Linked DNA regions of Halorhodospira halophila SL1. The protein of the gene in region 2 interacts with the protein of the main gene of each other region in a pairwise test. Links are inferred from orthologs where the notes say so. Each region holds a gene or a part of one and is shown on either strand. Other genes may lie near its edges. The genes, in order: HHAL_RS05130 and ftsZ.

The links.
Region 1: the proteins of ftsZ (region 2) and HHAL_RS05130 interact in binary tests that used the Escherichia coli proteins (3 or more experiments, as listed by UniProt). The link is inferred for Halorhodospira halophila SL1 from one-to-one orthologs.

The regions. Positions count from the first base shown.
Region 1 is NC_008789.1:1,069,984-1,086,234, forward strand. Bases 5,885-8,855 are described here. They hold HHAL_RS05130 (rod shape-determining protein), read left to right. Parts: upstream 5,885-6,833; coding sequence 6,834-7,877; downstream 7,878-8,855. Other genes in these bases: gatA (Asp-tRNA(Asn)/Glu-tRNA(Gln) amidotransferase subunit GatA), read right to left, coding at 5,885-6,409; gatC (Asp-tRNA(Asn)/Glu-tRNA(Gln) amidotransferase subunit GatC), read right to left, coding at 6,426-6,713; mreC (rod shape-determining protein MreC), read left to right, coding at 7,963-8,844; mreD (rod shape-determining protein MreD), read left to right, coding at 8,841-8,855. In the rest of the region: ATP-dependent Clp protease ATP-binding subunit ClpX, read right to left, coding at 1-581; HHAL_RS05095 (Trm112 family protein), read left to right, coding at 580-930; prmC (peptide chain release factor N(5)-glutamine methyltransferase), read left to right, coding at 956-1,801; HHAL_RS05105 (HesA/MoeB/ThiF family protein), read left to right, coding at 1,798-2,541; Hsp33 family molecular chaperone HslO, read right to left, coding at 2,548-3,438; Asp-tRNA(Asn)/Glu-tRNA(Gln) amidotransferase subunit GatB, read right to left, coding at 3,435-4,874; more of gatA, read right to left, coding at 4,955-5,884; more of mreD, read left to right, coding at 8,856-9,332; mrdA (penicillin-binding protein 2), read left to right, coding at 9,366-11,288; rod shape-determining protein RodA, read left to right, coding at 11,285-12,415; mltB (lytic murein transglycosylase B), read left to right, coding at 12,432-13,415; HHAL_RS13445 (septal ring lytic transglycosylase RlpA family protein), read left to right, coding at 13,412-14,470; HHAL_RS05165 (D-alanyl-D-alanine carboxypeptidase family protein), read left to right, coding at 14,543-15,721; HHAL_RS05170 (aminotransferase class IV), read left to right, coding at 15,725-16,251. UniProt on the Escherichia coli protein: Forms membrane-associated dynamic filaments that are essential for cell shape determination. Acts by regulating cell wall synthesis and cell elongation, and thus cell shape.
Region 2 is NC_008789.1:2,283,192-2,292,492, forward strand. Bases 4,579-7,506 are described here. They hold ftsZ (cell division protein FtsZ), read right to left. Parts: upstream 6,659-7,506; coding sequence 5,498-6,658; downstream 4,579-5,497. Other genes in these bases: lpxC (UDP-3-O-acyl-N-acetylglucosamine deacetylase), read right to left, coding at 4,579-5,336; ftsA (cell division protein FtsA), read right to left, coding at 6,707-7,506. In the rest of the region: indole-3-glycerol phosphate synthase TrpC, read right to left, coding at 1-538; trpD (anthranilate phosphoribosyltransferase), read right to left, coding at 535-1,563; HHAL_RS10515 (anthranilate synthase component II), read right to left, coding at 1,615-2,208; trpE (anthranilate synthase component I), read right to left, coding at 2,205-3,680; HHAL_RS10525 (phosphoglycolate phosphatase), read right to left, coding at 3,685-4,365; more of lpxC, read right to left, coding at 4,434-4,578; more of ftsA, read right to left, coding at 7,507-7,945; HHAL_RS10545 (cell division protein FtsQ/DivIB), read right to left, coding at 7,959-8,750; HHAL_RS10550 (D-alanine--D-alanine ligase), read right to left, coding at 8,747-9,301. UniProt on the Escherichia coli protein: Essential cell division protein that forms a contractile ring structure (Z ring) at the future cell division site. The regulation of the ring assembly controls the timing and the location of cell division.

The DNA.
Region 1 (16,251 bases), 1.2 Mb from region 2 along the record:
ATCCCCCGGGCGGCCCGCTCCGGGTCGCCATCACAGGCCGCGAGCAGCCGCCCGATCACCGCCTCGGCGTCGTCGCCCGCGTAGCCCGAAGCGGTCAGGGTGGTGGCATCCACGGTCACGAAGGGGACCTCGACACAGCGCGCCAGGCACTCGGCCAGGTGGCTCTTGCCGGTGCCGCTGGGGCCGACGAGCAGGATGTTGCTCTTACCCAGCTCCACCGACTCGCCGCGGGCCGCCGCCACCAGCCGCTTATAGTGGTTGTAGACGGCGACCGAGAGCACCTTCTTGGCCTGCTCCTGCCCCACAACGTACTGGTCGAGGTAGCGTCGCAGCGAGCGCGGAACCGGCAGCGCGGCGAGGATACGTTCCTGACGATGCTGCCGATCAGCTTCCAGGGTCGCGTTGCAACTGGCGATGCAGTGCTCGCAGATGAAGGCCGCCTCACCGCCGATCAGCGGCCCGGCGATCTGCTCCTCGTACCCGCAGAACGAGCAGCGCCGCTCAGCGTCTGTAGGCACCCCCGCGGCGCTCTCAGGGACATCCAACCAGGCCCCGGATACATCGCCACACCATCCCGGCATGTCACTCTCCCCGCTGCTCGTTGCCATGGGCCTCACCCCGTTGCAACGGCCAACCAGCAACAACCTTGAGAGTGATATACTCACCACCATGGACCGGAAACTACTCGACATCCTCTGCTGCCCGATCACCAAGCGCCCGCTGCAGCCGCTCTCAACGCAGGAGCTGGAGGCGCTCAACCGCCACATTGCCGATGGCCAGGCCCGTTACCTGGACGACACGGTGGTCGATACCCCGCTCGACGAGGGGCTGATCACCGACAACGGCAGCCGCATCTACCGGGTGGACGACGGCATCCCGGTGATGCTCGAAGAGCGCAGCATCCCCGGCACTGCCGCCGGGCGCGACTGAGCGGCGAGTCCCCGGCGGGAACGCGGTGAGCGAGGCAGGCCAGAGCATCGGCACAGCGCTGCACGAGGGCACCGAGGCGCTGCGGGCCGCGAGCGCAACGGCCCGACTGGATGCTGAACTGCTGCTCGCCGAGGTGCTCGGCGTGGGCCGCAGCCACCTGTTCGCCTTCCCGGAGCGGCCGATCCCGGCGGCGACCATCGAGGCCTATCGCGCCCTGATCGCCCGCCGGCGAACCGGTGAGCCGGTGGCCTACCTGATGCGGCGCTGCGAGTTTCGCGATCTGACCCTGAGCGTAACCCCCGCGGTCCTCGTCCCCCGCCCCGAAACCGAGCACTTGGTCGAGCAGGCGGTGGCCTGCCTGCCCGCCGGCGGCCAGGTGCTGGAGCTGGGCACCGGCAGCGGCGCCATCGCCCTGGCGGTGGCCCATGAGCGCCCCGATGCGCGGATCACCGCCACCGAACGCAGCACCGCGGCGCTGGCAGTGGCGCAGGAAAACCGACACCGCCTGGGGCTCTCCGAGGTGCACCTGACCCCGGGCGACTGGAACGAGGGCATCCCCCCGGGCCCCTTTGACGTCATCGTCAGCAACCCACCCTACGTGCAGACCACCGCCGCCGAGTGGGGGAACGGCGCCCTGGAACACGAACCACGGGAGGCACTGGCCGCCGGCCACGACGGTCTTGCCGACATCCGCAGCCTCGTACCGCCGGCCACCGCCGAACTGGCCCGGGGCGGCTGGCTGATCCTCGAACACGGCGCCCGACAGGGCGGGGCGGTGCGCGAACTGCTCCAGGCTGCCGGGCTGGAAGCGGTACGCACCGAGTGCGACCTGGCCGGACTGGAGCGGCTCACCCTGGGGAGGCGGCCATGAACGACGAGCAGCTCATGCGTTACAGCCGGCAGATCATGCTGCCGGAGCTGGACATCACCGGACAGGAGCGCCTGGCCGCTAGCCGAGCGCTGATCGTCGGCGCCGGGGGGCTGGGATCGCCCGTGGCCCTCTACCTCGGCGCGGCGGGCGTTGGAGAGCTGCGCATCGCCGACGACGACGTCGTCGACCTATCTAACCTGCAGCGCCAAATCGCCCACCGGCAGGACGCCCTCGGCCAGCCCAAGGCCGCCTCGGCCACCCGGGCCGTCACCGCCCGTAATCCGGAGATCACCGTCACCCCCCTGGAGGAGCGCCTGGACGGCGAACGCCTGGGCGCGGAGGTGGGCGCCGCGGATGTGGTCATCGACGCCACCGACAACTTCGCCACCCGCTTCGCCCTGAACGCCGCCTGCGTAGCGGCCCACCGCCCCCTGGTCAGCGCCGCGGTGATCCGCTGGGAGCTGCAGGTGTCCGCCTTCCGGCCCGGCGGGCGCCCCTGCTACCGCTGCATCTACGCCGAGGGGGATGAGCCGCAGTTGACCTGCAGTGAGAGCGGGGTCCTGGGCCCGCTGCCCGGCGTTGCCGGGAGCCTGGAGGCGGTCGAGGCGATCAAGATCCTCACCGGCGCCGGTACTCCTCTCTTCGGCCGCCTGCTGGTGGTCGACGCGCTACGTATGCGCCTGCGCACGCTGACAGTCAACGGCGACCCGCACTGCCCGGTCTGTGCCGAGGCCCCCTAGACCGGGTCAGTGGTAGCTATCACTGCCCGGGGCGGCGTTCCCGTCGCTGAGCGCCTGCGCCACGTCGACCCGGTCGTAGCTGTAGGTAGCCCCGCAGAACTGGCAGCGCACCTCGACCACCCCCTCCTCAGCGAGGACCTGCTCCACTTCCTCGCGGCCGAGGCTACGGAGGATGGAGGCGATCCGCCCTGCCGAACAACGACAGCGGAAGGCGAGCGCCCGCGGCTCGAAGACCCGCACGGTCTCCTGATGGAAAAGCCGGTGCAGGACCTCGTTGACCGGGCGCTCCAGGAGCTCGCGGTCGGTCAGCGTCTCCGCCAGGTAACCGATGCGGTCCCAGGCGTCGGGGTCGGCCTCGGTGGGCTGGGTGCCGCCGCTGGCCGGCAGCCGCTGAAGCAACAGCGCGCCGGCCCGCTGGCCGTCGCAGGCCAGGTGCAGGCGGGTGGGCAGCTGCTCGGAGTCGCGGAAGTACCCCTCCAGCGTGGCGGCCAGCCCGGCGTCGTCGAGCCCGACCACCCCCTGGTAGCGCTGCCCCTCCTCCGGCTCGATGGTGATGGCCAGGCGACCGCCGGCACACAGCTCAGCGAGCCCGCCCCGGGTGGGCTCGCCCTGGTAACGGGCGGTACCGCGCAGGGTGCCCTCGGAGGCGTCCACCTGGACCAGCAGCATCGGCACGGCGGCCTCCTCGCCCCCCTCCACCTGGAGGCTGAGCACGCCGTCGGAGCGGATGGTGGCGCACATCACCGCCGCCGCGGCCATGGCCTCGCCGAGCAGGCGGGCCACCGCCGGCGGGTAGTCGTGGTGCTCGCGGACGGCGGCGAACGCCTGCTCCAGCTGTACAATCTCGCCGCGTACGTCGGCGTTTTCAAAGAGAAACCGTTGACTGGCGTCGCTCACGATCCGTCCAGCTTCTTCTTGAGCAGCTCGTTGACCTGCTGCGGGTTCGCCTTGCCGCCGGAGGCCTTCATCACCTGACCGACAAAGAAGCCGAAGAGCTTCTCCTTGCCGGCGCGGTACTGCTCGAGCTGCTGCGGGTTGTTGGCGATGGCCTCGTCGACCAGCGCCTCGATGGCCGAGGTGTCGGTGACCTGCTTGAGTCCCTTCTTCTCGATGACTTCGTCCGGCTCGCCTTCGCCCGCCCACATGGCCTCGAAGACATCCTTGGCACCGCGGCTCGAGAGGGTTTCGTCCTCGACCCGGGCCACCAGCTTGCCCAGCATCTCCGGGGTGACCGGTGATTCGGCGATCTCCAGGCCGTCCTTGTTCAGGTAGGCCAGCAGCTCGCTCATCAGCAGGTTGGCGGTGCGCTTGGCGAAGCCGCCGGACTCGCTGACGGCGTGCTCGAAGAAATCGGCCATGTCCCGGGTGGCCGTCAGCACACCGGCGTCGTAGGCCGGCAGGCCGTACTCCTCCTCGAACCGCCGGCGTTTCTCGTCGGGCAGTTCGGGCAGGGTCTCCCGCACCTCGTCGACCAGCGCCGCATCCACCTCCACGGGGAGCAGGTCCGGCTCCGGGAAGTAACGGTAGTCGTTGGCCTCTTCCTTGGTCCGCATGGAGCGGGTGACGCCCTTGTCGACGTCGTAGAGGCGGGTCTCCTGCACCACCTCGCCGCCGGATTCGAGCAGGTCGATCTGCCGCTCGACCTCGTACTCGAGGGCCCGCTCGACGAAGCGAAAGGAGTTGAGGTTCTTGAGCTCGGCCCGGGTGCCGAACGCCTCCTGCCCGACGGGGCGCACCGAGACGTTGGCGTCGCAGCGGAAGGACCCCTCCTGCATGTTGCCGTCGCAGATCTCCAGATAGCGCACCAGGGCGTGGAGCTTCTTCATGTAGGCGGCGGCCTCGGCCGGCGAGCGCAGATCCGGTTCCGAGACGATCTCCATCAGCGGCGTACCGGCACGGTTGAGATCGACCCCGGTCATGCCGTGGAAGTCTTCGTGCAGGGACTTGCCGGCATCCTCCTCGAGGTGGGCGCGGGTGATGCCGATCCGCTTGCTGGCGCCGTCCTCGAGCTCAATGTCCAGGTGCCCGCCCTCGACGATGGGCAGGTCGTACTGCGAGATCTGATACCCCTTGGGCAGGTCGGGGTAGAAGTAGTTCTTGCGCGCGAAGACCGAGCGCGGCGCGATCCGCGCGTCGACGGCCAGGCCGAACTTGATGGCCATGCGCACCACTTCGCGGTTGAGCACGGGCAGGACCCCGGGTAGGCCGAGGTCCACCGGGCAGGCCTGGGTGTTCGGCTCGGCGCCGTAGGCGGTCGGCGCGCCGGAGAAGATCTTGGTGCGGGTCGCGAGCTGCGCGTGGATCTCGAGACCGATGACGGTTTCCCACTTCATGGGTGAGGTCGCTCCGTAGGCTTTGGGCGCGTCGGGCGGACGCGGGCGTTGGTTCCAGGGTGTCCGGGGTCGCCCCGCATCTACTCGAACCCTTCGGGAACCTGCTTGTGCCAGTCCGTGACCTGCTGGTACTTGTGCCCGACGTTGAGCAGCCGGGCCTCATCGAAGTAACCACCGATCAGCTGCAACCCCACGGGCCGCCCGCGGGAGAAACCGGCGGGCACCGACAGGCCGGGCAGACCGGCGAGGTTCACCCCGAGGGTGTAGATGTCGGAGAGGTACATCTGCACCGGGTCGTCGGCGCGCTCGCCCAGGTCGAAGGCCGGGGTCGGTGAGGTGGGGCCGGCCAGCACGTCGACCTGATCCAGGGCCTGGCGGAAGTCGTCCGCCACCAGCCGGCGAACCTGCTGCGCCTTGCGGTAGTAGGCGTCGTAGTAGCCGGCGGAGAGCGCGTAGGTACCCACCAGGATGCGGCGCTGGACCTCGTCGCCGAACCCCTCGGCGCGGCTGCGCTTGTAGAGGTCTTCCAGGTCCTGGGGATCGGCACAGCGGTGGCCGAAGCGCACGCCGTCGAAGCGCGCCAGATTGGACGAGGCCTCGGCCGGTGCGATGACGTAGTACGCCGGCAGCGCCAGCTCCATGTTGGGCAGCTGCACCTCGACCAGCTCGGCGCCCTCGCCCTCCAGGACCTGCAGCGCTGCCTCGACCCGGGAGCGGACGTCAGCATCCAGCCCCTCGCCGAAGAACTCCTTCGGCACACCGATGCGCAGACCTCTGATCGAGCGGTTGAGCGACTCGCTGTAGTCGGGCACCACGTGATCGACACTGGTCGAGTCGCGCTCGTCCAGGCCGGCCATGCCGCCGAGCAGCAGCGCCAGATCCTCGGCGGTACGGGCGAACGGACCCGCCTGATCGAGGCTCGAGGCGAAGGCCACCATGCCGTAGCGCGATACGCGGCCGTAGGTGGGCTTGAGCCCGCAGATGCCGGAGAGGGCCGCCGGCTGCCGGATGGAGCCGCCGGTGTCGGTGCCCGTAGCCGCTGGCGCCAGGCGCGCCGCCACCGCAGCGGCCGACCCGCCGGAGGAGCCGCCGGGCACCGCGTCCAGGTCCCAGGGGTTGCGCACCGGACCAAAGTAGCTGGTCTCGTTGGACGACCCCATGGCGAACTCGTCCATGTTGGCCTTGCCGAGCATCACCGCACCGGCCTCGGCCAGACGCCGCACCACGGTCGCGTCGTAGGGGGCACGAAACGGCTCAAGCATGCGCGAGCCGCAGGTGGTCGCCACGCCGTCGGTGCAGAAGATGTCCTTGTGGACCAGCGGCACGCCCGTCAGCGGGCCGGCCTCGCCGGCGCGCAGCCGGGCGTCGGCGGCGTCGGCGGCGGCCCGCGCCTGCTCGGCGGTGACGGTGATCAGGCTGTTGAGCCTGGGATCGAACTGCTCGATGCGCTTGAGCAGGGAATCGGTGAGTTCACGACTAGAGATCTCTCCGGCGTGCAGTGCTGCGGAGATCTCGGCGACGGTCTTCTGATGCATGGGCGTTCGGCTTCCGTTACTCGACGACGCGGGGGACGAGGTACAGGCCGGCTTCGACGGCCGGGGCCCCGGACTGGTAGTGCTCGCGCAGATTGGGTTCGGTGACCTCGTCCGGGCGCAGCCGCTGCGTGGCATCCCACGGGTGGGCCATGGGCTCGACGCCGTCGGTATCGACATTCCCCATCTGCTCGACGAACGCCAGGATCCCGGTCAGGTCGCGGGCGTAGCCGGAGACCGCCTCCTCGTCGATCCGGATGCGTGCCAGGTGCGCAATCTGCTGCACCTCATCTGCGTCGATGGCCATAGAGCCTCTCTCCCCCTTAACTGGCGCGATAGCAACCGCAGAACCTACCATAGCCCCGAGCTTGCCCAAACCCCGGGGCACTGCTAGATTGAGCCACCTTCGACCTTAGGAACGCTGGGCATGTTTAAGGGTATCCGCGGACTCTTCTCCAACGATCTATCCATCGATCTTGGCACGGCCAACACACTGATCTACCTGCGCGGCCAGGGCATCGTGCTGAGCGAGCCGTCGGTGGTCGCCATCCAGCAGGATCGTGACGGCGGCAGCAAGCGCATCGCGGCCGTCGGTGCCGAGGCCAAGCGCATGCTCGGGCGCACCCCGGGGACCATCCGCGCCATCCGCCCCCTGAAGGACGGCGTCATCGCCGACTTCACGGTGACCGAGAAGATGCTCCAGCACTTCATCAAGAAGGTGCACGAGGCCCGTTTCTTCAAACCCAGCCCGCGCGTGCTGGTCTGCGTGCCGTGTGGCTCGACCCAGGTCGAGCGGCGCGCCATCCGCGAGTCGGCGGCGGGAGCCGGGGCCCGCGAGGTCCACCTGATCGAAGAGCCCATGGCGGCGGCGATCGGCGCCAACATGCCCGTCGATGAGGCCAGCGGCTCGATGGTGCTCGACGTCGGCGGCGGCACCTCGGAGGTGGCCGTGCTCTCGCTCAACGGCATCGTCTACTCCGCGTCGGTTCGCCTCGGGGGCGACCGGTTCGACGACGCCATCGTCAATTACGTCCGGCGCAACTACGGCATCCTGATCGGCGAGGCGACCGCCGAGCGCATCAAGCAGGAGATCGGCACCGCCTTCCCCGACACCGAGGTCCAGGAGATCGAGGTCCGGGGGCGCAACCTCGCCCAGGGCGTGCCGCGCAGCTTCACCCTGAACTCCAACGAGATCCTCGAGGCTCTGCAGGAGCCGCTCTCGGGCATCGTCTCGGCGCTCAAGACCGCCCTCGAACAGACGCCGCCGGAACTCGGCGCCGACGTCGCCGAGCGCGGCATCGTGATCACCGGCGGCGGGGCGCTGCTGCGCAACCTCGATCGGCTGATCATGGAAGAGACCGGGTTGCCGGTGGTCGTCGCCGACGAGCCGCTGACCTGTGTCGCCCGTGGCGGTGGCCGGGCCCTGGAGCTCATGGACGAACGGGGCGCCGATCTGTTCGTCAGCGAGTAGGCGGACCACCGCAGCTGCAAACCCCGGCGGGGCCTGCGTTAGACTGTCAGGCCCCGTAAGCTGATGCTGCGAGGCTCGGTGAACCATTAAGCCGTTATTCACACAGGGTCCCTCGGCCACCGTGCGCCTGGTGCTGCTGGCTACGGTCTCGATCCTGCTCATGAGTCTGGACCACCGCGAGCACCTCGTCGAGCCGGTCCGCGAGACCGTCTCCGGGGTGGTGTATCCGTTGCGGTTCGTCGTCGACGCCCCCTTCTCCATCGCCGAGCGGGTCTCCGAGCGTCTGGCCACCCGCCACCAGATCATGGAGGAGAACCGCCAGCTGCGCGACCGACACCTGGAGTACCAGGAGCGCCTGCAGAGGATGCACAGCCTGGAGCGGGAGAACGAGCGCCTCCGCGATCTGCTCGGCTCCTCGGAGCGGCTGGAGACCGAGGTGGCCATCGCCCAGCTGATGCGCGTCGAGCTCGACCCCCACACCCACTTGGTGGAGATCGACCGCGGCTCCCGGCAGGGGGTCTTCGTCGGCCAGCCGGTCCTCGATGCCAACGGGGTCATGGGTCAGGTGGATCGCGTCGGGGCCCACTCGGCCAGCGTGCGGCTGATCTCCGACCCGAGCCACGCCATCCCGGTGGAGAACAACCGCAACGGGCTACGCACGGTCGCGCTGGGCAGCGGCGACCCGCAGCGCCTGGAACTGGCCAACGTGCCGGGCAACGCGGACCTCCGCGAGGGCGACCTGCTGACGGCCTCGGGCCTGGGCGGCGCCTTCCCCCGGGGCTACCCGGTTGCCGAGGTGACCTCGGTGGAGGTCGAGGCCGGCGAGCCCTTCGCCCGGGTGACCGCCCGCCCGGCCGCCGAGCTGGATCGCAGCCGTAAGCTGCTGCTGGTCTCCGTGGCCGAGAACGCGGATGATCAGGCCGGGGACGACGAGGCGGCGGACAACGAGAGCGAGGACGCGTCTTGACCGGGCATCGGCCACGCAACGGCGGCGGGATCATCCTGCTCAGCTTCATCATCGCCCTGATGCTGACCATCGTCCCCATGCCGGGCTGGGCGCAGGAGTTCCGCCCGGAGTGGACGGCGCTGATCCTGCTCTACTGGGGCCTGGCACTGCCCGAGCGGGTGGGCGTGGGCGTCGGGTGGCTGGTGGGGCTGTTCCAGGACGCCCTGCTCGGGACCCTGCTCGGGCAGCACGCCCTGGCCTTCGCCCTGATCGCCTTCCTGGCCCTGCGGCTGCACCAGCATCTGCGCCTGGTGCCGGTCTGGCAGCAGGCGGTGGTGGTACTCGGGCTACTGGTGGTCGCCCAGCTGGTCGTCTTCTGGATCAACGGCATCATCGGGCGGCCGGCTCCGGAGTGGCAGGCGTGGGCCGCGATCCTGGTCGGCGCTGCCATCTGGCCGTTGGTCTTTCACATCATGAGGGGGGTGCGGCGCCGCTTCCAGGTGCAGTGACACCGGCAAGGGCGGCGGGCAACGAGGTAGCTGGTGAGCCTTTCCATCCGTGATCAGCAACAGGATGCCTCCAGGATCCAGCGACGGATCGTGGTCGCCGGTGTGCTCTGCATCCTGGTGGTCGCCGGGCTGATGACCCAGATGGTGCGCCTGCAGGTGGTCGATCACCACCACTACGCCACCCTCTCCCAGGAGAACCGCATCAAGGTCAACGCCATACCACCGAGCCGTGGCCAGATCCTGGACCGCAACGGCGCCATCCTCGCCGAGAACCGCCCCTCGTACCAGCTAGTGGCCACGCCGGAACGCATCCCGGATATCGAGACCATGCTCGATGAGGTCAGCGACATCATCGAGCTCACCGACGCCCAGCGCAAGCGTTTCCTCAACCGCCTGAGCAACTCGCGTCACTTCGAGGCCCTGCCGCTGCGCACCCGGCTCGACGAGGAAGAGGTCGCCAAGCTCGCCGTCCACCGCCACCGCTTCCCCGGCCTGGAGGTGGACGCCCGGCTGGTGCGCCACTACCCGGAAGGCCACACCGGCAGCCATGCGGTGGGCTACGTAGGGCGCATCACCGCCCGGGACCTGCGCCGCATCGACCGCTCGGCCTATCGCGGCACCAACCACATCGGTAAGAGCGGCGTCGAACACGCCTATGAGCAGGTCCTCCACGGCGAGGTGGGCGTCGAACGCGTCGAGACCAACGCCGCCGGGCGGGTGCTACGCACCCTCGACCGCCACCCGCCGCGCTCCGGTGACGATCTGATCCTGACCCTGGACATCGACCTGCAGGCTGCCGCCGAGCGCGCCCTCGGCGATCAGCGCGGGGCGGTGGTGGCCATGGATCCGGACAACGGCGACATCCTGGCCCTGGCCAGTCGCCCGCACTACGACCCCAACAAGTTCGTCCGGGGCATGACCTCCGAGCGCTTCCAGGAGCTGGAAGACACCGGCTGGCAGCCGCTGATCAACCGGCCGATCCGCGGGCTCTATCCACCGGCCTCCACCATCAAGCCGTTCGTCGGCCTGGCCGCCCTGGAGCACGACGTCATCCGCCCAGACACCGAGGTCCACTGCGACGGCACCTACCATGTGGAGGGTCGCGACGAGCCCTTCCGCTGCTGGCGCGACTGGGGCCATGGCGACACCGACTTCGTCCAGGCCGTGGCCGAGTCTTGCAATGTCTTCTTCTACGACACCGCCTTCCGCCTCGGCATTGACCGCATGTCGGCGTTCCTGGAACCGTTCGGTTTCGGCACCCCGACTCAGGTAGACACCTCGGGCGAGCGCAGCGGCATCCTCCCCGATCGCGACTGGAAGCGCCGCGCCCTGGGCGGCGGCTGGTTCCACGGAGAGACGGTGATCACCGGTATCGGCCTGGGCTACTTCAGCACCACGCCGCTGCAGCTGGCTCGGGCCACCTCGATCCTCGCCAACCAGGGACGCATCGTGGAACCGCGCCTGGTGCAGGCGGTCCGCGACGGCGAGCAGGGGCACGAATCACGAACCGCCGCCACTACCCCGCAGGAGCGCATCGAGTTGAGCAACCCGGAGCACTGGGAGCTCACCACCGAGGCCATGCGCGCCGCCGTCGAGCACCCGCGCGGCACCGCCCGGCTGATCGGCGACGACCTCGAGTACAGCCTGGCCGGCAAGACCGGTACGGCGCAGGTCACCGAGAGCCACGAGGACGACGACGCGGACGTCCCCGAGCACCTGCGCAGTCACGCCCTGTTCATCGGGTTTGCCCCGGCGGAGACCCCGGAGATCGCCGTCGTGGTGGTGGTCGAGAACGCCGAAGGCGGCGGTGGTGCTGCAGCCGCCCCGGTGGCGCGGGCCGTCACCGACGCCTGGCTGATGGATGATTACACCTTCCTCGAGGACCTGGAGGCCGGCCGCATCGACGAGAGCGAGGTCGAGGACGAGGAGGATGCGCCCATGGAGCTGATGCCATGAACACCAGCGCCCTACCCGGCAGCCAGGGGGTCGGAGTCCGTCTCTCGTTCCTGCAGTCGCGGCTGCACCTGGACGGACTGCTGCTGACCGCACTGATCGCCGTCGCCGCCTTCGGCGTAGCGGTCCTCTACAGCGCCTTCGGGGAGGACTGGGCGCAGACCCAGAATCAGGTCATCCGCGTCTCCTTCGGCTTCCTGGCACTGTTCGCCTGCGCCCAGATCCCGCCGCGCACCCTGCGCCGCTGGGCACCGTGGGTCTTTGCCGTCGGCATGGTGCTGCTGGCAGCGGTGATGGTCCTGGGCGTCATCGGCCAGGGGGCACAGCGCTGGATCGACCTCGGCTTCATGCGCTTCCAGCCGGCCGAATTGATGAAGCTCGCCCTGCCGCTGCTGCTCGCCTGGCTGCTCGCCGACCACGATATCCCGCCCCGGCCCCGGCGCGTCATGCTGGCCCTAGTGTTGATCACCGTGCCGGCGGCGCTGATCGCGATACAGCCGGACCTGGGCACCGCCATGCTGGTCGCGGCATCGGGATTCTTCATCCTCTTCCTGGCCGGCCTGGGCTGGCGCTGGATCGTGGGCGGCGCCGCCCTGGCCAGCGCCATTGCGCCACTGCTCTGGTTCTTTGTCATGCACGACTACCAGCGCGCACGGGTGCTGACGTTTCTCAACCCCGAGAACGACCCCCTGGGCGCGGGGTACCACATCATCCAGTCGAAGATCGCCATCGGCTCCGGCGGGCTCTTCGGCAAGGGCTGGCTCAACGGCTCCCAGGCCCACCTGGAGTTCATCCCCGAGCGCCACACCGACTTTGTACTGGCGGTGGTCGCCGAGGAGTTCGGTCTTATGGGGGTGGCCCAGCTGCTGGCCGTCTACCTGATCATCGTCGGCCGCGGTCTCTACATCGCCGCCCGCGCCCAGGACAACTTCAGCCGGCTGCTGGCCGGCAGCATCTCGCTGACCTTCTTCATCTACGTCCTGGTCAACGCCGGGATGGTCTCGGGACTGCTGCCGGTGGTCGGACTGCCCCTACCCCTGGTCAGCTACGGCGGCTCGTCACTGGTGACCATCATGGCGGCTTTCGGTATTCTCATGTCGATCCATACCCACCGTCGTCTCTGGTCGTGAGGGCCTGTAGTCGGACATGAACCTACGCCTCCGTTCCGCCACCGTGGCCCTGCTGTGCGGCAGCGCGCTGCTGGCCACCGCCACGGCCTCCACCGAGCCCGAGCGCTTCGCCGACGAAGTCGCTGAGCGCCACGACCTGGACGCCGGACACCTGCGCACGGTGCTCGCCGCCGCCGAGCACGACGAGCGGGTGCTCGAGCGCATCGCCTCCCCAGCCGAGGGCCTCCCCTGGCACGACTACCGCGAGATCTTCCTCACCGAGGAGCGCCTCGAGGCCGGGCTCGGCTACTGGGCCGAGCATCAGGACCTGTTGGCCGAGATCCACGATGAGCACAGGGTCCCGGAACCGGTGATCCTGGCCATCCTCGGCGTCGAGAGCTACTACGGCACACGCCGGGGCGACCACCGCGTCCTGGACGCCCTGACCACCCTCGGTTTCTCGGACCACCCCCGCGCCGGCTTCTTCCGCGATGAACTGGAGGCCTTTCTGCTGCTCAGCGCTGAGAACGAGTGGGACGCCACTGAGCCCACCGGCTCCTACGCCGGCGCGCTGGGCAAGCCGCAGTTCATCCCGTCGAGCTACCGCGCCTATGCGGTGGATCAGGACGGCGACGGCCGCCGCGACCTCCTCGACAACCCAGCGGATGCGGCCGGCAGCGCCGCCCACTACCTGGCCCGGCATGGCTGGGAGCCCGACGCTCCGGTAGCCCGGGCGGTGGAGGCCGAGGGATCGGCCTGGCGAGACGCCCTGGCCGCCACCGACCGTCCCGTCGCCCCCCGGCAGAGCGTCGACGAACTGGCGGGTCTCGGGGTCGAGGTGCCGGACGAGCTGGACGGCGACACCCCGGCCGCCCTCATCGAGCTCGAGGGCGAGGACGGCACGGAGCTGTGGCTGACGCTGCAGAACTTCTACGTCCTCACCCGCTACAACCACAGCGCCCTCTACGCCATGGCCGTGCACCAGCTGGCCGAGGCCCTGGCCAGGGAGCACGCCGAGTGAGGTCGCTGGCCACGGCACTGCTCGGACTCGCCGGCGGGGCGGCGCTGCTGGCCGGCTGCGCGGCACCGGAACGCGACGAGCTGGAGCCGCCACGACCGGACGAGGATCCTGCCGAGCGGGTGGCCACCGACGGGGCCTCGGACCGGGACCCCGAGGAGCTGGCCCGACTCCCCGACGCCGTCCCGCAGGACGTGCCGCCGAGCCGCTACGGCAACCCCGAGCAGTACGAGGTCTTCGGCGAGACCTACGCCACCATGAGCCGGGAGGAGGCCGAGGGCTTCACCCAGCGCGGCCGCGCCTCCTGGTACGGCACCAAGTTCCACGGCCGGCGCACGTCCAGCGGCACGCCCTACGACATGTACGCCATGACCGCCGCCCACCGCGAGCTGCCGCTACCGACCTGGGTGGAGGTCGTCAATCTGGAGAACGACCGCCGCGCCGTGGTCAAGGTCAACGACCGTGGCCCCTTCGTCGACCCCGACGAACGCATCCTCGACCTCTCCTACGCCGCTGCAGTGCGCCTCGACATCGCCGACCAGGGGACCGCACCGGTCCAGATCCGCGTGGTCACCCCGGACGACCCGCCCCAGAGTCCGGCGAAGGACGCCGATGCCGAGGCCGGCGACCCACCGGCGGAGGGCGGTGTCGAGACCTTCAGTGTGGACGACGAGCAGGAGCCCGACGCCATCGAGGAACTGCTCGCCGCGCAGGAGGAGGCCGACGCCGAACCCGGGGACGAGACCCCCTCCAGCGAGCCGCCGGCCGGGGTCCGGGTCCGCACCACCGACCGACTGCTGCAGGACGCCGAGGCGGTCCAGCCCATCGCCGTCTACTTGCAGACCGGGGTCTTCGGTCAGCGCGAGAACGCCGAGCGGATGGAGGCACGGCTCGCTGACCTCGACCTCGAGGCCGAGGTCAGCGTCGAGGAGATCGGCGACGCCGACGGCTCCCTCCACCGGGTTCGCCTGGGCCCGCTGGAGAACCTCGCCGAGATCGACCGAGTGGAGCAGGGTCTGGACGAGGCGGGGATCGATCACTATAGGGTCAGCCCGTAACACCCGCCCCCACCCGCAAACACGTTACAATGGTGTCCTGTTGTGCCATCCGTCGAGACCGCTGCCAGACCGATGATGAGACGAACCCTGCTACGAGTGCTGGTGCCCGCCCTGCTGACCGTCGGGCTGATTCCCATGGCCATGGCCGACGAGCGCTGGGGCACCCCCATCGTCGAATCGGTGCCGACGCCGTCCCCGCCGAGCGTCGGCGCACCCAGCCACCTGCTGGTCGACATGCACAGCGGCTACATCCTCGCCCACCGCGACCCTGAGGAGAGCTGGGAGCCGGCCAGCCTGGCCAAGATCATGACCGCCTACGTGGTCTTCGAGGAACTCGCCTCCGGGCACATCGGGCTTGAGGACAAGGTCACCGTCAGCGAGAAGGCCTGGCGCTCCAGCGGCTCGCGGATGTTCCTGGAGGTCGGCACCGAGGTCACCGTGGCCGAGCTGCTGCAGGGCCTGATCGTCCAGTCCGGCAACGACGCCGCGGTCGCGCTGGCCGAGCACGTGGCCGGCGACGAAGAGACCTTCGCCCAGGTCATGAACCAGTACGCCAGCCGCCTGGGCATGGACAACACCCACTACACCAACGCCACGGGCATGCCCCACGAGCAGATGCGTACCACGGCCCAGGATACGGCGCGCCTGGCCCGAGCGATGATCGATGATTTCCCCGAGTTCTACGACTGGTATTCGCAGCGCTCCTTCGAGTACGCCGGGATCAATCAGCACAACCGCAACCGTCTGCTGTGGCGGGACGAGACCGTCGATGGCCTGAAGACCGGCTACACCAGCTCCGCCGGCTACAATCTGGTCACCTCCGCCGAGCGCGGCGGCATGCGCCTGATCTCCGTGGTCCTCGGCACCGAGAGCGAGGACGCTCGGGCACAGCAGAGCCTGCAGCTGCTCAACTACGGCTTCCGCTTCTTCGAGACCCACCGACTCTACAGCGCCGGGGAGCAGCTCACCGAGGCGCGCGCCTGGATGGGCGAAGGCGACTCGGTGGCCCTGGGCATCCCGGACAACCTCTACGTGACCATCCCGCGCCAGGAATACGACAACCTGAGCGCCTCGGTGAGCGTGGACGGCCAGATCCGCGCACCGGTGGAGGCCGGCGCCAAGCTCGGCACCCTGAAGATCGAGCTGGCCGGGAGCGTCATCCACGAGGAGCCGCTGATCGCCATGGAGGATGTCGCAGAGGGCGGCCTGTGGCGCCGGATGATCGACCAGGTCTGGCTGCGGTTCGAGTAGCCGATGGGCACACCGGCGACCTGCTACCTCAACGGCGAGCTCATGGCGCTCGGCTCGGCGCGGATCTCGCCCCTGGATCGCGGGTTCCTGTTCGGCGATGGCGTCTACGAGGTCATCCCCTGCTACGGCGGGGTGCCGTTCCGGCTCGACGCTCACCTGCGCCGCCTGGCCAACTCCCTGGCGGCCATCGAGCTGCCGGATCCGCTCTCGCCCGCGGGGTGGCCGGAGGTCCTCGAGCAGGTCTGCCAGGCCAACGGCGGCGGTGATCAGTCGCTCTACGTCCAGGTCACCCGCGGCTGCCCGGAACAGCGCACCCACGAGTTCCCGGCGCGCAGCGAACCCACCGTGTTTGTCATGAGTTCGCCCCTGCCGGCGGCCGGCGCCTTTGCCGACGGGCTATCCACCACCCTGCTCGAGGACCTGCGCTGGGCACGCTGCGATATCAAGGCGGTGGCACTGCTGCCCAACGTCCTGCTGCGCCAGGCGGCCGTGGCCGCCGGGGCCGACGAGGCCATCCTGCACCGGGATGG
Region 2 (9,301 bases):
CGGCATCGTGGACCTCGATCAGCACATCCATGCCCAGCTCGACCGCCAAGGCGTGCAGCTCGGCCAGCTGCGCGTCGCCCAGCGCCGCGGCGATGAGCAGGATGCAGTCGGCCCCGAGGACGCGGGCCTCATAGACCTGATAGGTATCGACGGTGAAATCCTTGCGGAGCACCGGCAGCTGAACGGCCTCGCGGGCCGCCTGCAGGTGGGCGTCGTCGCCCTGGAAGAAGTCGCGGTCGGTCAGGACCGACAGGCACGCGGCACCATGACGCTGATAATCGACGGCGATAGCCGCCGGCTGGAAGTCCTCGCGGATCACGCCACGGCTCGGCGAGGCCCGCTTGATCTCGGCGATCACCCCGGTACCCCCGGCCTCGATCCGCTGCAGCAGCGCGTCGCGGAACCCGCGGGTCGGCGGCAGATCGGCCGCAGCGGCCGAGAGCTCGCGCAGCGAGCGGCTCTCGGCCCGCTCGACCACCTCCTCGACCTTACGGCGCAGGATGCGGCGCAGGATATCCGGCGTCCCGGGCGCGCTCATTGGGCGAGTTCCTTGGTCGTCGCCACGAAGCGCTCCAGCGTCTGAGCGGCGGCACCGGAGGTCATGAGTTCCCGGGCTCGCTCCACACCACGACGCAGATCGGGGGCCTCGCCGCCAACATAGAGCGCAGCGCCGGCGTTGGCGGCGATCAGCTCCATGGCGGCAATGCGCTCGCCGGAGAAGGCGGCACGGATCATCGCCAGACTGTCCTTGGTGCCGGAGATGGTCACCTCATTGAGCGGCGCGCTGCGCAGCCCCAGATCCTCCGGCGTGACGGTGTACTCCTCGATCTGGCCGTTGCGCAGCTCGGCGATCCGCGTCGGTGCGGCGATGCTGATCTCGTCGAGCCCGTCCTCGGCGTGGACCACCAGCACGTGGTCGCTGCCCAGCGCCTGGAGCACCTCGGCCACCGGGCGCACCCACTCCTGCCCGAAGACCCCGAGCAGCTGGCGCCGCGCCCCGGCGGGGTTGGACAACGGGCCCACCAGGTTGAACAGGGTGCGGACCCCGAGCTCCTTGCGCGGTCCCACGGCGTGCTTCATGGCGCTGTGGTGCAGCGGGGCGAAGAGGAAACCAACGTTGACCCGACGGATGCACTCAGCCACCGCCTCGCTGCTGAGTTCCAGCGTGGCGCCGCAGGCCTCGAGCAGGTCGGCGCTGCCGCTGCGCCCGGAGACCGAGCGGTTGCCGTGCTTGGCCACCGGGATGCCCCCGGCGGCGGTCACGAAGGCGGCGGCGGTCGAGACGTTCAGGGTGCCGCGGGCATCGCCACCGGTGCCGCAGGTGTCCACCAGGCGGTGGAAGTCGTCGCCGACATCGACCCGCTCGGCGAGCTCCCGCATGACCGAGGCGGCGGCGGCCATCTCCTGGACCGTCTCCCCCTTGAGCCGCATGCCGATGAGGAAGCCACCGATCTGCGCCGGCGTCGCCCCGCCGGTCATGATGGTGCGGAAGACCGCGGTCATCTCATCGGGGCTGAGATCCTGGTTCTCCGTGATGCGACGAAGGGCGGCGGTTAGGTCCATAGGGTGCCTCGGTTTTTTTCGGTTCAGTGTGCAGCGTTCAGGGCGCAGGGTTCAGGCGACGGCGCGGGGCTGCTCCAGGAAGTTGCGCAGAAGATCGTGCCCGGCGGAGGTAAGGATCGACTCGGGGTGAAACTGCACGCCCTCCACCGGCAGTCGGCGGTGGCGCAGCCCCATGATCTCGTCGATGGCGCCGTGGGGCCCCTCGGTCCAGGCGGTGATCTCCAGCTCCTGCGGAAGGCTCTCGCGCTCGACGATCAGCGAGTGGTAGCGGGTGGCCTCCAGCGGCTCGGGCAGACCGGCGAAGACCCCCTGGCCGCGGTGGCGCACCGGGGAGGTCTTGCCGTGCATGACCTCGCGGGCCCGGATCACGCGGCCGCCGAACACCTGCCCGATGGTCTGGTGCCCCAGGCAGACACCGAGGATGGGCACTTCGCCGGCCAGGGCGCGGACCACCTCCAGCGAGACGCCGGCCTCGTTGGGGGTGCAGGGCCCCGGGGAGATCACGATGCGCTCCGGGCGCAGGCGGCGCACCTCGTCGATACTGATCTCGTCGTTGCGCACCACCTCGACTCGGGCACCCAGCTCGCCCAGATACTGGACGAGATTCCAGGTGAACGAGTCGTAGTTATCGATCATCAGGATCATAAGCCAGCCTCGGCCATCTCGACGGCGCGCAGCAGCGCCCGGCCCTTGTTCAGGGTCTCCTTCCACTCCAGCTCGGGAACCGAGTCTGCGACCACACCGGCACCCGCCTGGACGTGGACCTGGCCATCGTGAACCACCGCGGTCCGGATCGCGATGGCGGTGTCCATGTTCCCCGACCAGGAGAGATAGCCGACGGCGCCGGCGTAGACACCGCGCTTGACCGGCTCGACCTCGTCGATGATCTCCATGGCACGGATCTTCGGCGCGCCGGAGACCGTGCCGGCCGGGAAGGTGGCCCGCAGCACGTCCATGGGACCGAGCCCCGGTCGCAGCCGCCCGACCACGTTGGAGACGATGTGCATGACCTGGGAGTAGCGCTCCACCACCATGCGCTCGGTCAGGCGCACCGTGCCGGTCTCGGCGACCCGGCCGACGTCGTTGCGCCCGAGGTCGATGAGCATCACGTGCTCGGCGATCTCCTTCGGGTCGGAGACCAGCTCCTGTTCCAGCTCCTGGTCGCGGGCCTCGGTGGCGCCGCGCTTGCGGGTCCCGGCAATCGGGCGCACGGCCACCTCGCCATCCTCGAGGCGGACCAGGATCTCCGGCGAGGAGCCGACCACCTGGCAGGCGCCGAGGTCGAGGAAGTACATGTAGGGCGAGGGGTTGGTGCAGCGCAACGCGCGGTAGAGATCGAGGGGCTCCGCGCTGAACGGCATGCTCATGCGCTGCGACGGGACCACCTGCATCACGTCGCCGGCGGCGATGTACTCGCGGATCCGCTCCACCGCGGCCTCGAACCCGGCCTGGGTGAAGTTGTAGCGGGGCTCCCCCGCCGCCACGCCGCCGCCCGGACGCCGGGTGCGCTCCAGGGGCTCGGCCAGCCGCCCGGCCAGTTCGTCCAGCCGTGCCAGGCCGGCTGCATAGGCGTCCGGCTCGCGCGGATCGCAGTGGACCACCAGATAGAGCCGCCCGGCGAGGTTGTCGAAGACGACCACCTCCTCGGCCTCCACCAGGCAGATGTCCGGCAGCCCGAGGGGGTCTTCCGGGGCGCTAGCGGCCAGCCGCGGCTCGACGTAGCGCACCGTGTCGTAGCCGAAGTACCCCACCAGCCCCCCCAGGAACCGCGGCATCTGCGGGAATCCGGAGGGCGTCGCGGCGCGATGACGGTGCTGATACGCCTCGATCCAGGCCAGCGGATCGCGCACCTGCTGCTCGTCGACGAGCGCGCCATCGCGGCGGACCTCAACCCGGTGCCCGTAGACGGCGATCTCGGTCCGGGCCGGCAGCCCGATGATGGAGTAGCGGCCCCACTTCTCACCGCCCTCCACCGACTCGAAGAGGAAGGAGCGCGGCCCGCGGGCGAGCTTGAGATAGGTGGACAGCGGGGTGTCGAGATCGGCCAGGACCTCGCGGATGAGCGGGATACGGGTGTACCCGGCTTCGGCGAGGCTGTGGAACTCGTGCTCTTTCATGGCCTCAGGCCGCCTCGCGTAGCAGCGCGACCACGCCGCTGAGATCATCCACGATGGCGTCGGCGCCCAGGTCTTCCAGCGCCACCCCGCGGCGGTAGCCGTAGGGCACACACACCACCGGAATACCGGCGTTGCGCGCCGCCTCCACGTCGGTTCGCGAGTCACCGACCATCAGCACGGTCCGCGACGCCGCCCCCAGGCGCTCCATGGCCAGCCGGAGCGGCTCCGGGTCGGGCTTGCGGGCCTCGGTGCACTCGCCGCCAACGACCACGTCGATGGCATCCGTCACCCCCATGCCCTGGAGGATCGGCTCGGCGAAGCGCCGCGGCTTGTTGGTGACCACGGCCAGACGCATGCCGGCCTGGGCCAGGGCCTGCAGGGTCTCGACGGCCTCCGGGTAGGGGCGGCTGTGTACGTAGACGGCCTCGCCGTAGCACTCGAAGAAGCGCTCGAGCGCGGCGTCCAGCTCCTCTTCTGGCGGGTTGCCGTCGTCCGCGCCGGTGAGGGCGCGGGCCACCAGCCGACGGGCACCATTGCCCACCCAACCGCGGACCTGCTCCTCGGTCACCGGGGCGTGGTCCCGCTCGGCGAGCACCTGGTTGATGGCGACGGTCAGATCCGGGGCGCTGTCCACCAGCGTCCCGTCCAGATCGAAGAGAATCGCGCGGGTTAGCGAGAGATCCATAGCCAGCTTTCAGGTAGAAAGCTACACCCTACCGGCTGGCCGGCCTGGACCGCAAGCTGCTGCGGCGCTCAGGCCACCACCGGCTGATCGTAGGCGATGGGCAATTCGTCCAGCTCCTCAAAGGTCACCTCCTCCCAGGCGTGCTCGTGCTCGAGCAGCTTGCGCAGGAGGCGGTTATTGAGGGCGTGCCCGGACTTGTGCCCGTGGAACGAGCCGATCAGGCTGCTACCCAAGAGGTAAAGGTCGCCGATGGCGTCGAGGATCTTGTGCTTGACGAACTCGTCCCGGTACCGCAACCCGTCCTCGTTCAGCACCCGGTAGTCGTCGACCACGATGGCGTTGTCGAGGCTGCCACCGAGGGCCAGCCGGGAGGCCCGCAGGGCCTCGATCTCCTTCATGAAGCCGAAGGTCCGCGCACGGCTGACCTCCTTGATGAAGGAGGTCGAGGAGAAATCCACCTCGGCACGGGCGTGCTGATCGAGGAAGACCGGGTGGTCGAAATCGATGGTGAAGCTGACCTTGAAGCCCTCGAAGGGCTCGAAGGCCACCCACTTGTCACCATCAACAACCTGGACCGGCTCCAGGATGCGCACGAAGCGCTTGGGCGCCTCCTGCTCCTTGATCCCTGCGGAGCGCACCAGGAAGACAAAGGGCGCCGCACTGCCGTCCATGATCGGCACCTCGGCCGCGGAGAGATCGACATAGCAGTTGTCGATCCCCAGCCCGGCCAGCGCCGACAGCAGGTGCTCGACGGTGGAAACCCGCACCCCGTCTTCCACCAGGCAGGTGGACAGGCGGGTGTCGCCCACGGCAGCGGCGGTTGCCTTGATCTCGCGGTCGAGATCAGTGCGCCGGAATATGATCCCCGCATTGGCCGGAGCCGGACGGAGGGTCAGGTAGACCTTCTCGCCGGTGTGCAGGCCCACGCCGGTCGCGCGGATGCTGTTCTTCAAGGTGCGTTGACGGATCATGGCTCGGCTCGGCTCCACTGCTCATGCGGCTACTTGTGTGCTCAGACGCAACCCGCGCGACCGGACACACCGCCTTCACCCTTTGGTAGCGGCAAGACGTCGCGAAATATTAGTGTAACAAATCCAAAAAGTATATTGCAGCGCAACAACGGCGCTGCCGCTCAGTCCGCCTGGCGACGCAGGAACGCCGGGATGTCGAGGTACTCCATGTCGCCATCGGCGTCCGCCTCCTTGCGCTCGTTGGCGGCGTTCTGCCGGATCACCGTGGGCCGGTCCAACTGGGCGTAGTCCACCTCGCCGGTGTTCTTACGGGGACCCGGCTGGGCCTGCTGGGACGGCTTGGCCACATCCCCCGCGGCCTGGACCGCCGGACCGAGCCCGGTGGCCACCACGGTGACGCGCAGCTCATCCTCCAGCTCGGGGTCGATGACCGCACCGACGACCACGGTCGCCTCGTCGGAGGCGTACTCGCGCACCGCGTTGCCCACCTCGTCGAACTCGCCGATGGAGAGGTTGTAGCCGCCGGTGACGTTGACCAGGACGCCGTTGGCGCCGGCCAGGTTGAAGTCCTCGAGCAGCGGGCAGGCGATGGCCCGGTCCGCCGCCTCACGGGCACGCCCCTCGCCGGAGGCCACGCCGTTGCCCATCACCGCCATGCCCATCTCGGACATCACCGTGCGGACGTCGGCAAAGTCGACGTTGATCAGGCCCGGCCGGGTGATCAGCTCGGCGATGCCGCGCACGGCGCCGTGGAGCACGTCGTTGGCCGACTTGAAGGCGTCGATCAGGGTCAGGTTCTTGCCGAGCACCGGCAGCAGCCGCTCGTTGGGGATGGTGATCAGCGAATCGACGCTGTTCTCCAGCTCCTTGATGCCCTCCTGGGCCACGCCCATGCGCTTGTTGCCCTCGAAGGGGAACGGCTTGGTCACCACGGCCACGGCCAGGATGCCCATCTCGCGGGCCACCTCGGCCACCACCGGGGCCGCACCCGTGCCGGTGCCACCGCCCATGCCGGCGGTGATGAAGACCATGTCGGCCCCGTCGAGCACCTCCTGGAGGCGGTCGCGGGACTCCTCGGCCGCCTGCCGACCCGTGGTCGGATCGGCGCCGGCCCCCAGGCCCTTGGTGATGCCCGAGCCCAGCTGCACAGTGACCCCGGCACGGGTGTTGGCCAGGGCCTGGGCGTCGGTGTTGGCGTAGATGAACTCCACACCCTCGATCTCGCTCTCGACCATGTGCTGCACGGCGTTGCCACCGCCGCCGCCGACTCCGATCACCTTGATGACCGCGTTCTGATTGGCGGTATCCATCAGATCAAACATGATGCTGCCCTCCTCAAGCGTCCCGGACGCTAGCGATTACTGAAATGACTAGAAATTGCCCTTGAACCAGTTCTTCATCCGCCCCCACAGGGCGCTCATCCCGGCGTCCTGCGCCAGCGCCGGCGACATCCCGCTGTCACGGTTGCGCGCGCCGAAGGCGAGCAGGCCCACGCCGGTGGAATACATCGGATTGCGGACCACGTCCGACAACCCGGTCACGAACTTCGGCACACCGATGCGCACCGGGAGGTGGAAGACCTCCTCGGCCAGGTCGGTCACCCCTTCCATCTTCGAGCTGCCACCGGTGAGCACGATGCCCGCCGGGATCAGGTCCTCGAAGCCGCTCTTGCGCAGCTCGGACTGCACCAGCGCGAGCAGTTCCTCGTAGCGCGGCTCCACCACCGAGGCCAGCGACTGGCGGGAGAGCCGGCGCGGCGGCCGATCCCCCACCGACGGCACCTCGATGCTCTCCTCGGGGTTGGCCAGCTGCGACAGCGCGCAGGCATAGCGGACCTTGATGTCCTCGGCGTGGTGCGTTGGCGTGCGCAGCGCCACGGCGATGTCGTTGGTGACCTGGTGCCCGGCGATGGGGATCACGGCGGTATGGCGGATGGCACCGCCGGTGAACACCGCGATATCGGTGGTGCCACCGCCGATGTCCACCAGGCAGACGCCCAGCTCCTTCTCGTCGTCGCTGAGCACGGCGTGGCTTGCCGCCAGCTGCTGCAGGACGATGTCGTCCACGTCGAGCTGGCAGCGGCGGACGCACTTGGTGATGTTGTCCGCCGCCGAGACCGCGCCGGTGACCATGTGCACCCGCGCCTCCAGGCGCACGCCGGCCATACCCAGCGGGTCGCGGATGCCCTCCTGGCTGTCGATGACGAACTCCTGCGGGATCACGTGCAGGATCTGCTGATCCGCCGGGATCGCCACCGCCTTGGCGCCATCGAGCACCCGCTCCAGGTCGGCCTGGCGGACCTCCTTATCCCGGATCGCCACCATGCCGTGGGAATTGAGGCTGCGGATGTGGCTGCCCGAGATCCCCACGTAGGCCGAGTGGATCTCGCAGCCGGCCATCAGCTCGGCCTCCTCGATGGCGCGCTGGATCGACTGCACCGTGGAGTCGATGTTCACCACCACGCCTTTCTTCAACCCGTGGGACGGGTGGCTGCCCACGCCGATCACCTCCAGCTCGCCATCCTCTTTGGCTTCACCGACGATGGCGACCACCTTCGAGGTGCCGATATCGAGGCCCACCAACAGGCTGTCTTCGCTCTTTCGCACCATGCTCTGCTCCGCCTTAGTCCGCTTCGTCTGCTGCACCCCAGGCCACGGCAAAGCCGTTGGGGTAGCGCAGATCGACCCGCTCCATCGGGGCCTCTTCCCGTTCTTCCAGGGTCGGCAGCACGGCTGCGAAGCGCTCCACGCGCTCGCCGGGGTGCTGCCGGCCCAGGGCCATCTCCACGCCATCCTCCAGCCGTGCGCTCCACGACCCCCGAGGGGAGAGGCTGAGCGCCACCAGATTGACGTGCCGCTTGTCCAGTTGTTCCTGCATCTGTTTAAACAGCCGGGCCACCTCACCCTCGCTGCCCTCCGGCCCGCGCAGTTCCGGGAGCACCTCCGGGATGCTCTCCACCGGCGGCTCGAAGCGTTCGCCGCTGCGGTCGATGAGGGCGTGCTCGTCCCAGCGCGCCAGCGGCTCCCGCTCATGCAGCGTGACCTGGATGCTGCCGGGCCAGGCCCGCCGCACCGCAGCACGCTCCACCCAGGGCAGCGCCTCCAGGGCGTCCCGCGCACCGCGGACATCCACGCCCAGCACACTTCGATGCAAGTGCGGCACCAGGGCCTGGCGCAGATCCTCCCCCGCCACACGCTGCGGCGCGTCGGTCAGCTCCACCCGCTCAAGGGGCAGGATCCGCCCCTCCTGCAGCGCCACGCTGGCCATACCCGCGGCGCCGGTGGCGAGCAACGCCACCGCACCGCCCCACAGCCAGCCCCGCAGCCCCGGCATCGCCGGCAGCAAAGCGGCGCGCCCCTGCGGGCGCCGGGAGGAGCGGCGGCCCAGCAGGTCACTCCAATCCTCACGGCTCATCGCAACGCCTCCCCCAGGATGCGGGCCACCAGCTCGTCGAAGCCGATCCCGGCCTGCGCCGCCGCGATGGGCACCAGCGAGTGATCGGTCATGCCGGGGATGGTATTCACCTCCAGCAGCCACCAGCGTCCGCCGGTGTCCCGCATGACATCCACACGCCCCCAGCCGTTCCCGCCGCTGGCGATAAAGGCCTCCCGACACAGGGCGCCAAGTTCGGCCTCTTCCTCCGGCCCGAGACCGCTCGGGCAGTGGTGACCGGTGTCCTCGGCCTGGTACTTGGCCGCGTAGTCGAAGAAGGCGTGCGGGGTCTCCAGTCGGATCGACGGCAACGCCTGATCACCGAGCAGCGCCACGGTGTACTCCTCGCCCTCGACCCAGGCCTCGGCGAGGACGGTATCGTCGTAGGCCGCTGCCACGCGGTAGGCCTCGGCCAGCTCCTCCGGCCCCTCGACCCGACTCATGCCGAGGCTCGACCCCTCGCGGGCGGGCTTGACGATCACTGGGTAACCCACCCCCTCGTCGAGGACCGGGCGGTCGCCGGTCAGCAACTG